4 regions of the Pseudomonas sp. NPDC088444 genome follow, and region 4 is predicted to be linked to each of the others. Evidence: predicted binding sites of a transcription regulator. Region 4 holds the regulator's gene; each other region holds the start of a gene.

Evidence for each region. Region 4 encodes sigma-54, which starts transcription at its own class of promoters, with help from an activator protein. Its sites were predicted from a motif close to ANTGGCATNNANNTTGCTNT; they were not measured.
Region 1: the regulator sigma-54 is predicted to act here: its motif matches at 1,153-1,172, upstream of glnK (P-II family nitrogen regulator).
Region 2: the regulator sigma-54 is predicted to act here: its motif matches at 1,447-1,466, upstream of glnA (glutamate--ammonia ligase).
Region 3: the regulator sigma-54 is predicted to act here: its motif matches at 1,667-1,686, upstream of flgB (flagellar basal body rod protein FlgB).

What each region holds. Positions count from the first base shown of each region.
Region 1 covers NZ_JBJDNK010000006.1:231,003-234,091, reverse strand. The annotation lists gene ACI2KB_RS14050 (CDP-alcohol phosphatidyltransferase family protein) at 1-297, opposite strand, end outside; gene ACI2KB_RS14045 (accessory factor UbiK family protein) at 696-959, opposite strand; gene glnK (P-II family nitrogen regulator) at 1,379-1,717, shown strand; gene ACI2KB_RS14035 (ammonium transporter) at 1,752-3,089, shown strand, end outside.
Region 2 covers NZ_JBJDNK010000009.1:223,403-226,491, reverse strand. The annotation lists gene glnA (glutamate--ammonia ligase) at 1-1,349, opposite strand, end outside; gene thiI (tRNA uracil 4-sulfurtransferase ThiI) at 1,681-3,089, shown strand, end outside.
Region 3 covers NZ_JBJDNK010000003.1:29,524-32,612, forward strand. The annotation lists gene ACI2KB_RS07115 (chemotaxis protein CheV) at 1-536, shown strand, start outside; gene cheR (protein-glutamate O-methyltransferase CheR) at 578-1,405, shown strand; gene flgB (flagellar basal body rod protein FlgB) at 1,735-2,142, shown strand; gene flgC (flagellar basal body rod protein FlgC) at 2,146-2,589, shown strand; gene flgD (flagellar hook assembly protein FlgD) at 2,605-3,089, shown strand, end outside.
Region 4 covers NZ_JBJDNK010000004.1:24,843-27,931, forward strand. The annotation lists gene lptA (lipopolysaccharide transport periplasmic protein LptA) at 1-260, shown strand, start outside; gene lptB (LPS export ABC transporter ATP-binding protein) at 260-985, shown strand; gene ACI2KB_RS09185 (RNA polymerase factor sigma-54) at 1,172-2,671, shown strand; gene hpf (ribosome hibernation-promoting factor, HPF/YfiA family) at 2,749-3,057, shown strand; gene ptsN (PTS IIA-like nitrogen regulatory protein PtsN) at 3,070-3,089, shown strand, end outside.

The DNA of each region.
Region 1 (3,089 bases), on a different contig from region 4:
GGCGATCACATCGCAGAGCTCGTTGAGATAGGCGCCAAGATCGGACTTTTGTTGGAATTCGCGGGCCAGCATGCCGTCGATTGCATTGAGCGCCATGCGTGCGAGCATCCATGCAGGTACGAGAAGAAAGATCCAGATATAAGTCGCCAGCAGTGCGATCAGTGTTCCAACCAACAAAGAGCCTCCAGCCGCCAACAAAGTGACCTGGTTGGCCGTAATGCCTCGGTCATACAAGCGTTGAACGCATGGCCGCAGGAAACGCTGGAATGCGGGTTTGAGCTGGTAAATCGAAGGCATCTAGTCGGATTCCGGTCTGGCGAGTAGCACCTGAAGAAGATGTCCGGCAGCCGAGCCTGGCAGGCGTTTATCAGCTAACTCCGTGCTCATCAACCAGTGATCAATAGGGTGCTCACTGGTGCGAACGCGTAATTAATTGATGCAGGCTTTACGGCCCTCTGAAGCAGGTGCAAGAACGGATACCGCGATGTGCGGACTGTCGTGAGGTGGGGAAATTACCAATTCAGACGGCAGAAAGATGTAGGACGGTTCTGAATATTAAATCTGGGGCGAAAAATCTCTGCGCCGCTAAGGAGGTGGTGCTCAGGGGTTATCGTGCGAGCTGTCGATATGTCCGGTGGTCGCGCACCCTCTTCGCCCATGTTCAATCCGGAGGCGAGGAGGGTGCTCCAAAATAATCACTCTTGGGATTTCTCCGCCAACCGCGTTTCCATCTCTGCCATCTTCGCCTCCAGTGCCTCAAGGCGGGCACGGGTGCGCGCCAGGACGACCATCTGGCTGTCGAATTCTTCGCGGCTGACCAGGTCCAGTTTGCTGAACCCACTTTGCAGCAGGGCCTTGAACTGGGTTTCGAATTCATTGCGCGGCAGTGGCGTCTCGCCGTTGAACAGGCGGGAGGCGTGGCCGCTCAGGGCGTCCAGAAAAGCTTTGGGTGCGAGCATGAGGGTCTTCCCGAATCAGATGGGCGGCAGTGTATCACGCAGCGTCTATAGTCATTTCACGCACCTTGGTTTGCACGGTTTTCGCGCATGAGGCGGTGCACGTGCGCACTGTTGTTGTGCGGGCGGATTGGATGATGGCGATCTGGCCCCTCGATACCGGGCACAAGGCGGCGTAATTCGCGGGTTTTCACGAAATGGCAAGGTTTCTGCTTAGTGGCATATGACCCATGCACTGATGCAGTCGCTGTGACGAATGCAGTGCGGCAGGCGGAGCGGGGAAGTGTTTCGTCAGAAGCGGTTTTCTGGAGTTGGTCAGGTCTGTTTCGGGCCATCGACGCGTTACAAAGCCAGACACTGCGCTTAGACTTGAGTCGGGTTTGTTTTCCTGGGGCAAGTCCACCAATTCGGGAGAAAGTTTCATGAAGCTAGTCACTGCCATCATCAAGCCGTTCAAGCTCGACGACGTACGCGAGTCGTTGTCCGAAATCGGCGTGCAGGGCATCACGGTAACTGAAGTCAAAGGCTTCGGACGTCAGAAAGGCCACACCGAGCTGTATCGCGGTGCGGAATACGTAGTCGACTTCCTTCCCAAGGTGAAGATCGATGTTGCGATTGACGACAAGGATCTGGACCGCGTTATCGAGGCGATAACCAAAGCGGCCAACACCGGCAAGATCGGTGACGGGAAGATCTTCGTGGTCAATCTGGAACAGGCTATTCGCATCCGTACCGGCGAAACCGATACCGACGCAATCTAAGCCGCCAACACCCAACGCCCCAGGAGTAAACAATATGACTCTGCGTCAAATCGCAGGGCTAGGAGCCCTGTTGTCCCTCGTAATCCCTGGCCTGGCCATGGCGGCGGACGAAGTGGTAGCCCCTGCAGCCCCGGTACTGAACTCAGGTGACACCGCCTGGATGCTGACTTCCACCGCTCTGGTGCTGTTCATGACCGTGCCGGGCCTGGCGCTGTTCTACGGCGGCATGGTGCGTTCCAAGAACGTGCTGTCGGTGATGATGCAATGCTTCGCCATCACTGGCCTGATCAGCATCCTGTGGTGCATCTACGGTTACAGCATGGCGTTCGACACCACTGGTATGGAAGCCAATGTCGTTAATTTCAACTCCTTCGTCGGCGGCCTGTCGAAGGCGTTCCTGGCAGGCATCACGCCTTCCAGCATTACCGGTGCGACCGCCCTGTTCCCAGAAGCGGTGTTCGTCACCTTCCAGATGACTTTCGCCATCATTACCCCGGCTCTGATCGTCGGCGCTTTCGCAGAACGCATGAAGTTCTCTGCGATGCTGATCTTCATGGCTATCTGGTTCACTCTGGTCTACGCGCCAATCGCGCACATGGTCTGGAGTGGTGTGGGTGGTCTGCTGTGGGATTGGGGCGTTCTCGACTTCGCAGGCGGCACCGTTGTTCACATCAACGCCGGTGTGGCTGGCCTGGTGGCGTGCCTGGTACTGGGCAAGCGTAAAGGTTTCCCGACCACCCCAATGGCGCCGCACAACCTGGGTTATACCCTGGTGGGCGCTGCGATGCTGTGGGTAGGCTGGTTTGGCTTCAACGCCGGTTCCGCTGCTGCGGCCAACGGCACTGCCGGTATGGCTATGCTGGTCACCCAGATCGCAACCGCTGCCGCTGCACTGGGCTGGATGTTCGCCGAGTGGCTGACCCACGGCAAACCAAGCGCACTGGGCATCGCCTCGGGTGTGGTTGCCGGTCTGGTTGCCATCACCCCTGCGGCCGGTACTGTCGGCCCAATGGGCGGCCTGATCATCGGTCTGGCGGCGGGCGTGGTCTGCTTCTTCTGCGCCACCAGCCTGAAACGCAAACTGGGCTACGACGACTCCCTGGACGCCTTCGGCGTGCACGGTATCGGCGGTATCCTGGGCGCGATCCTGACGGGCGTCTTCGCTGCACCTTCGCTGGGCGGCTTCGGCACCGTGACTGACATCGCAGCTCAAGTCTGGATTCAGTGCAAAGGCGTTGGCTTCACGATCATCTACACCGCGATCGTAACCTTCATCATCCTCAAGGTGCTGGACGCAGTGATGGGGCTGCGTGTCACCGAGGAAGAAGAAGCCGTGGGCCTGGACCTTGCGCAGCACAACGAGCGTGGCTAC
Region 2 (3,089 bases), on a different contig from region 4:
TCTTCTTCCGATTTCAGAGCGATGTAAGCGTCGATGAAGTCGTCGCTGAATACGCCGCCTTTGGTCAGGAACGCACGGCCCTTGTCCAGCTCTTCCAGAGCTTCTTTCAGGCTGCCACAAACTTGTGGGATCTCTGCTGCTTCTTCTGGCGGCAGGTCGTACAGGTTTTTGTCAGCGGCATCGCCTGGGTGGATCTTGTTCTGGATACCGTCCAGACCGGCCATCAACAGTGCTGCGAAAGCCAGGTATGGGTTGGCAGCCGGATCCGGGAAGCGAGCTTCGATACGACGCCCTTTAGGGCTGGAGACGTATGGAATGCGGATCGAGGCGGAACGGTTACGAGCCGAGTAGGCCAGCATCACTGGCGCTTCGAAGCCTGGGACCAGACGCTTGTAGGAGTTGGTCGACGGGTTGGTGAAGCCGTTCAGTGCTTTACCGTGCTTGATGATGCCGCCGATGAAGTACAGAGCGGTGTCGGACAGGCCGGCATAGCCTTCGCCTGCGAAGGTGTTCTTGCCATCTTTGGAGATGGACATGTGAACGTGCATACCCGAACCGTTATCGCCGTACAGAGGCTTAGGCATGAAGGTAGCGGTACGGCCGTAAGCGTCGGCAACGTTGTGTACGCAGTACTTCAGGGTCTGGGTTTCGTCGGCTTTCTTCACCAGGGTGTTGAACTTGACGCCGATTTCGTTCTGGCCGGCAGTCGCCACTTCGTGGTGGTGAACTTCAACGGTCAGGCCCATTTCTTCCAGGGCGTTACACATGGCGGTACGAATTTCGTGGTCGTGGTCGACCGGTGGAACCGGGAAGTAGCCGCCTTTGACGCCTGGACGGTGGCCTTTGTTGCCGCCTTCGACTTCCTGGTCAGTCATCCACGAACCTTGTTCGGAGAAGATTTTGAACATGGAGCCGGAGATGTCGGACTTGAACTGTACCGAGTCGAAGATGAAGAATTCTGGCTCTGGACCAACGAATACGGTGTCACCGATACCGGTGGACTTCAGGTATTCCTCGGCGCGGTGAGCGATGGCACGTGGGTCGCGGTCGTAACCTTGCATGGTCGAAGGTTCGATGATGTCGCAAACCAGGATCAGGGTCGGTTCTTCAGTGAACGGGTCCAGAACGGCAGTAGAGTCGTCTGGCAGCAGGATCATGTCGGAAGCTTCGATGCCTTTCCAGCCAGCGATGGAGGAACCGTCGAACATCTTGCCGACTTCGAAGAAGTCGTCGTCCAGTGCATCACGCGCTGGCATGGTGACGTGCTGCTGTTTGCCCTTGGTGTCCGTGAAGCGCAGATCAATCCACTTAACGTCATGATCTTTGATGAGTTGAACCGACTTCGACATGTTGTCCTCCGGGGTGGATTAGGGCAGGGTAGTTGTTCGCCCTTCAATTTGGGTGATGCCGGGCGCGATAGTCGGCCAAGGCAACCTGCCTCACAAGGGAGCAATTTGCATGCCAGTGCCCCGTGTTGGGTTTCTTACTGAAAACACCGGGTTTTTCGGTGCAAAACGTCGCATTTGTGAAAATGTACGCACCTTAATGGTGCTTATAAATTGTATACAGTGCCATATTGGTGCGCTGATGATTGGATGCACGATAACTGGTTAAACCTTGAGCAATTTCCGCTATAATCCGCGCCCCCCTTTTTCGACCGGCACCTCGCGCGCTGTTTTCATGAAACTAATCGTCAAAGTTTTTCCAGAAATCACCATCAAAAGCCGGCCTGTGCGCAAGCGCTTCATTAAACAGCTGGCCAAGAACATCCGTACCGTGCTCCGCGATCTGGACCCGGCACTGGTGGTCGATGGCGTGTGGGACAACCTTGAGGTCGAAACGAAGGTCGAGGATGCGAAAGTCTTGCACGAGATGACCGAACGCCTGAGCTGCATGCCGGGTATCGCGCATTTTCTACAGGTCGATCAATACCCGCTGGGCGACATGGACGACATCTATGAGAAGTGCAAACAGCACTTCGGCCATGAACTGCCCGGCAAGATTTTTTCGGTGCGCTGCAAACGCGGCGGTCACCATGACTTCAGTTCGATGGACGTCGAACGCTACGTGGGCAGCAAGTTGCGCCGTGAGTGCGGCGCCGCCGGTATTTCGCTGAAAGAGCCTGAAGTCGAAGTACGGATCGAGATCCGCGATCAGCGCCTGTTCGTGATTCACAGCCAGCACAACAGCATCGGCGGCTACCCGCTGGGTTCGCTGGAGCAGACCCTGGTGCTGATGTCCGGTGGCTTCGACTCCACCGTCGCGGCGTATCATGTCATCCGTCGCGGGCTGATGAGCCACTTCTGCTTCTTCAACCTGGGCGGCCGCGCTCACGAATTGGGCGTGATGGAAGTGGCGCACTTCCTCTGGAAGAAGTACGCCAGCTCCCAGCGCGTGCTGTTTATCAGCGTGCCGTTTGAAGAAGTGCTGGGCGAAATTCTCGGAAAAGTCGACGACAGTCATATGGGTGTCGTATTGAAGCGTATGATGTTGCGTGCGGCGAGCCGGATGGCCGATCGCCTGGACATCGACGCGCTGGTCACTGGCGAGGCGATCTCCCAGGTGTCCAGCCAGACGTTGCCTAACCTGTCGGTCATCGACTGCGTTACAGAAAAGCTGGTCTTGCGCCCGCTCATCGCCACTCACAAGCAGGACATCATCGACGAAGCCGATCAGATCGGCAGCGGCGATTTTGCCCGACATATGCCCGAGTATTGCGGCGTGATTTCGGTCAACCCGAAAACCGCAGCGAAACGCCATCGCGTCGAGCATGAAGAAAAAGAGTTCGACATGGCCGTGCTTGAACGTGCGATCGAGAACGCCCGTCTGGTGCCCATCGATCGCGTGATCGAGGAACTGGGTCAGGACGTGCAGGTCGAGGAAGTCGGCCAGGCGCTGGCAGGGCAAGTGATCATCGACATTCGTCATCCGGACGAAGCCGAGGATCGCCCGCTGGAACTGTCGGGCATCGAAGTGCAAACGCTGCCGTTCTTTGCATTGAACAGCCGCTTCAAGGAACTGGACCCCACGCGCCAGTACCTGCTGTATTGCGACAAAGGCGTCATGAGTCGCCTGCATGCTCACCATTT
Region 3 (3,089 bases), on a different contig from region 4:
TCACGGCAGTGACGCGGCTCGACGACCAGTTGGTGGAAATCATCGACGTGGAGAAAATCCTCGCCGAGGTGGCGCCAGTGTCGGAAAACATTTCCGCAGGCGTGGTAAGTGAAGAGGTGCAACATAAGGCGCTATCCCTGCGGGTGCTGACGGTCGATGACTCGTCGGTGGCGCGCAAACAGGTCACCCGCTGCCTACAGACCGTGGGCGTGGAAGTGACGGCGTTGAATGACGGTCGTCAGGCACTCGAATACCTGCGCAAACTGGTGGACGAGGGCAAGAAGCCTGAAGAAGAGTTCCTGATGATGATTTCCGACATTGAAATGCCGGAGATGGACGGCTACACCTTGACTGCCGAGATCCGCAACGACCCGCGCATGCAGAAGCTGCACATTATCCTGCATACGTCGCTGTCGGGCGTGTTCAACCAGGCAATGGTGAAGAAGGTCGGTGCCGATGATTTCCTGGCCAAGTTTCGGCCGGACGATCTTGCAGCTAGAGTGGTAGATCGTATCAGGGCGGCGGATATCAGCTGAGGGCGCACGTCCTCGGCTGTTCACATGATTTGAGAGGCGGCATGTCTACAGGTAATTTGGATTTTGAGCAGTTCCGGGGCTTCCTGGAAAAAGCCTGTGGCATTTTGCTGGGTGAAAACAAGCAATACCTGGTCTCCAGCCGCCTGAACAAGCTGATGGAGCAGCAGGGTATCAAGTCGCTGGGTGAGTTGATCCAGCGCATCCAGACTCAGCCGCGCAGCGGTTTGCGCGAGCAGGTGGTGGATGCGATGACCACCAACGAAACTTTGTGGTTTCGCGATACTTACCCGTTCGAGGTGCTCAAAAGCAAGGTGTTGCCGGAGCAGCTCAAGGCCAGTCCGGGGCTGCGTCCGCGTATCTGGTCAGCGGCCTGTTCGTCGGGGCAGGAGCCGTACTCGTTGTCGATGTCGATCGACGAGTTCGAGCGCAGCAATCCGGGGCAGTTGAAGGCCGGGGCGCAGATTGTGGCGACGGACCTGTCGGGCAGCATGCTGACCAACTGCAAGACCGGGGAGTACGACAGCCTGGCGATAGGCCGGGGCTTGTCGCCTGATCGGCTGCAACGCTATTTCGACCAGAAAACCCCGGGGCGCTGGACGGTCAAGGCGCCGATCAAGAGTCGCGTGGAGTTTCGTTCGTTCAACCTGCTGGACAGCTACGCGGCGCTGGGTAAGTTCGACATCGTGTTTTGCCGCAATGTGTTGATCTACTTCTCCGCTGAGGTGAAGAAGGACATCCTGCTGCGCATTCACGCGACGTTGAAGCCCGGCGGGTATCTGTTCCTTGGGGCGTCCGAGGCGCTGAACGGGTTGCCTGATCATTATCAGATGGTGCAGTGCAGTCCCGGGATTATTTACCAGGCCAAGTAAGCTGGCTTGTGGTGTGTCAGAGACCCGGCGTGATTGCCGGGTTTTTTGTGTGCGTTGATTTGGGATTGCTACATGGATCCCAAGTCAACCTTTAGCGTCGCGCCCCTATCCAAATAGCGTCGCGCCCCTATCCAAAAAACCGGCAAAAAATCGGCACGCCCATTGCCGCTTTCCCTTCCATCAGCGGAAATCGCTTGCCGCTTTTCTGGCATTCACCGTTGCCACCCACCCGCAACCCCAGCAAATACGGCCTCTCACAGAATTGGCACGCCCCTTGCTCAAAGACCTGCAGTCAAGAACATCTGGTCAACCGATAAAGGTTTCCCGACATGAGCATCAGCTTCGAAAACGCACTGGGCATTCACGAGAAAGCGCTGAACTTCCGCGCTCAACGTGCTGAAGTGCTGGCCAACAACATCTCCAACGCCGACACGCCAAATTACAAGGCGCGCGACCTGGATTTCTCCAAAGTGTTGGCCGCCGAAAGCGACAAGGCCAAAAACGGCACCTTTGCGCTGAACACCACCAATGCCCACCACATCGAAGCCCAAGGCGTGGACAGCGGTGAAGCGAGCCTGCTGTATCGCACGCCGTCCCAGCCATCGCTGGACCAGAACACCGTCGATTCTCAAATCGAAAACGCCAACTACGCCGAGAACGCCATGGGCTTCCAGGCCAGCTTCACCTTGCTCAACAGTAAGTTCAAAGGGCTGGTATCGGCCCTGCGCGGAGAGTAATTCATGTCCCTGTCCAGTGTTTTCAATATTGCCGGTAGTGGCATGAGTGCCCAGAACACTCGCCTGAACACCGTCGCCAGTAACATCGCCAACGCCGAAACAGTGTCTTCCAGTCTGGACAAGACCTACCGCGCACGGCACCCGGTCTTCGCCACGGTCTTTCAGGGCCAGGAGTCCGGTGGCAGCGCTTCGCTGTTCGAAGACCAGGGCCAGGCCGGCACGGGCGTGCAAGTGGCAGGCATCGTCGAAGACCCTTCCAATCTGGAAGCGCGTTACGAGCCCAATCACCCGGCAGCTGACAAGAACGGTTACGTGTATTACCCGAACGTCAACGTCGTCAACGAGATGGCCGACATGATCTCGGCCAGCCGTTCGTTCCAGACCAACGCGGACATCATGAACACCGCCAAAACAATGATGCAGAAGGTTCTGACCCTGGGTCAGTGATAAGGGGCGCACGCCATGACCGTTACTAACGACACCAGCACCAGCGACTACATCAAGTCGCTCCAGACCGCGACGTCTGGCAAGACAGGCGACACCACCACGGGCGCCAGCAGTCTGGGCAAAGATGCGTTCCTGCAGCTGCTGGTCACCCAGATGCAGAACCAGAACCCGCTCGATCCACAGGACAATAGCGAGTTCGTGGCTCAACTGGCGCAGTTCAGCAGCCTGGAAACCATGCAGAACCTCAGCACCTCGGTCGATGCGATCGGTGGCATGTATCAGTCGTCGCAGGCGCTGCAAGCCTCGTCGCTGGTGGGGCGCTCGGTGATTGTCGACTCGGGTTCGACGCACGTGGACACGTCCAAGGACATGACCGGTCAGGTCGTGGTGCCTTCAACCAGCACCATCACCACTGTCAAGGTTTACGACAGCACGGGCAGCATCGTTCGTACCATCGATCTGGGCGAGCAGAAAACCGGCACCACCAGCTTCACCTGGGA
Region 4 (3,089 bases):
CTGGCGACCCGAAACCCGTTCAGGGCTGGGGCGTGACGATCCAGTACCATGCGCCGCAAAACCGCATTGTGCTGATCGACAAGGCCAAGGTTGTCGACAAGGACAACAACACCACGCAGGGTGAGAAGATCGTCTATGACACGGTCCGTAAACTCGCCAGTGCTGGCCGCGCCACCGGCAGCAAGGTCACCGAAGCTCGCCCTCGCGTCGACATGGTGATCCAGCCGAAAAAGAAAACCGACCAGCAGAAGGCCCAGTAATGGCAACGCTGAAAGCCCAACACCTGGCCAAGGCATATAAGGCTCGCCAGGTCGTACGTGACGTCAGCCTGTCCATCGACAGCGGTCAGATCGTCGGTCTACTAGGCCCCAACGGCGCAGGCAAGACGACGTGCTTCTACATGATCGTCGGCCTGGTGCAGGCCGATCAGGGGCGCGTGCTGATCGACGATCAGGATGTCAGCCACCAGCCCATGCATGGCCGCGCCCGTGCCGGTATCGGTTATCTGCCGCAAGAAGCTTCGATCTTCCGCAAGCTGTCGGTGTCGGACAACATCATGGCCATCCTTGAAACCCGCAAGGACCTCGATCGCGCCGGACGTCGCAAGGAGCTGGAAAGCCTGCTTCAGGAATTCCACATCACGCACATTCGCGACAACCTGGGCATGAGCCTTTCGGGTGGTGAGCGTCGCCGTGTGGAAATCGCTCGCGCCCTGGCCACCTCGCCCAAATTCATTCTGCTGGACGAACCGTTCGCCGGTGTCGACCCCATCTCCGTGGGCGACATCAAGCAGATCATCTACCATCTCAAGGCAAAGGGCATCGGCGTTCTGATCACCGACCACAACGTCCGCGAGACCCTCGACATCTGCGAAACCGCTTACATCGTCAACGATGGGCAACTGATCGCAGAAGGCGATGCTGAAACCATCCTCGCCAACCAGTTGGTGAAGGAAGTGTACCTCGGCCACGAGTTCCGCCTCTAAGCGGGCGATGGCGAGTGGTTGACGACGGAACGCGGCATGCGGCTCATCGCCAACCTCGCATTAATTGCCATCACACCCTAGGCAAACACTCCGGTTTCAGGCATATAATTTGCTTAAGTTGGCGCCACGGCGCCCTAGTAGTGGATGGCGCGAGTGCGCCGGCGAATAAGGTGTTAAGCCCCTGCCATGAAACCTTCGCTAGTCTTGAGAATGGGCCAGCAGCTGACGATGACACCGCAGCTGCAACAGGCCATCCGCTTACTCCAACTGTCGACGCTGGATCTCCAACAGGAAATCCAGGAGGCACTGGAGTCCAACCCCATGCTGGAACGCCAGGAAGAAGGCGACGATTTCGATAACGCCGACCCGATGGCCGACAACATCGAAACAAAACCTGCTGCTGACGTTCAGGAACCGACTTACCAGGAATCCACGCCCACCGTCGACAACCTCGAAGACGGCGAATGGAGCGACAGCGAGCGCATCCCCAACGAGCTGCCCGTCGACACCGCCTGGGAAGACATCTACCAGACCAGTGCCAGCAGCCTGCCCAGCAACGACGACGATGAATGGGATTTCACCACCCGCACGTCCGCTGGCGAGAGCCTGCAAAGCCACCTGCTGTGGCAATTGAATCTGGCGCCGATGTCTGACACGGATCGCCTGATTGCCGTGACGCTGATCGACTGCATCAACAACCAGGGCTACTTGGACGAATCCCTCGAAGAACTGCTGGATGCGTTCGATCCCGAACTCGACATCGAGCTGGATGAAATCGAAGCGGTCCTTCACCGCATTCAGCAATTCGAACCGGCTGGCGTCGGCGCCCGCACACTGAGCGAGTGTCTGCTGCTGCAACTGCGTCAGCTTCCGGCGAAAACCAAATGGCTCGCCGAAGCCCAGCGTCTGGTCAGCGACTACATCGATTTGCTCGGTAGCCGCGACTACGCGCAACTGATGCGCCGCATGAAGATCAAGGAAGACGACCTGCGCCAGGTCATCGAACTGGTCCAGAGTCTCAACCCGCGCCCCGGCTCGCAGATCGAATCCACTGAAGCCGAATACGTCGTCCCGGATGTCATCGTGCGCAAGGACAACGAACGCTGGCTGGTCGAGCTCAACCAGGAAGCGGTGCCACGACTGCGTGTGAATCCGCAGTACGCCGGTTTCGTGCGCCGTGCCGATACCAGCGCCGACAACACCTTCATGCGCAATCAGTTGCAAGAGGCGCGTTGGTTCATCAAGAGCCTGCAAAGCCGCAACGAGACGCTGATGAAGGTCGCCACCCAGATCGTCGAGCACCAGCGAGGCTTTCTTGAATACGGCGACGAGGCGATGAAACCGCTGGTTCTGCATGACATCGCCGAAGCGGTGGGCATGCACGAATCGACGATTTCCCGCGTGACCACGCAAAAATTCATGCATACGCCCCGTGGCATTTACGAACTGAAGTATTTCTTTTCCAGCCACGTCAGCACCTCCGAAGGCGGCGAATGCTCGTCCACGGCGATCCGCGCGATCATCAAAAAACTGGTTGCTGCGGAAAATCAGAAAAAGCCGTTGAGCGACAGCAAGATCGCTGGTTTACTGGAGGCACAAGGCATTCAAGTGGCCCGCCGCACGGTCGCCAAGTACCGCGAATCCCTGGGGATAGCGCCTTCGAGCGAACGCAAGCGGCTGATGTAGAGGTCACAGGCCACAGCGTTCCAGTGGCAGGCCCCAAGGTCTGCCTCTTAATGCACTGGCAACGAAGGAGAAGCTGTATGCAAGTCAACATCAGTGGACACCAACTGGAAGTCACCAAGCCCCTGCGCGAATACGTCGAGCTGAAGCTGAAAAAGCTCGAAGGGCACTTTGACAAGATTACGAATGTGCAAGTGACGATGGCCGTCGAGAAACTCAAACAGAAGATCGAGGCCACTCTGCATATCCACGGTGGAGAGGTGGTTGCCAATGCGGAGCATGACGACATGTATGCGGCAATCGACCTGCTCACTGACAAGCTCGACAGACAATTGCTCAAGCATAAGGAAAAGCAGCAAAGCATCCTCAAAGGTGCGGCAGCTCGCTGATACTCCCCATCCATGATTCGACTTGAAAATAT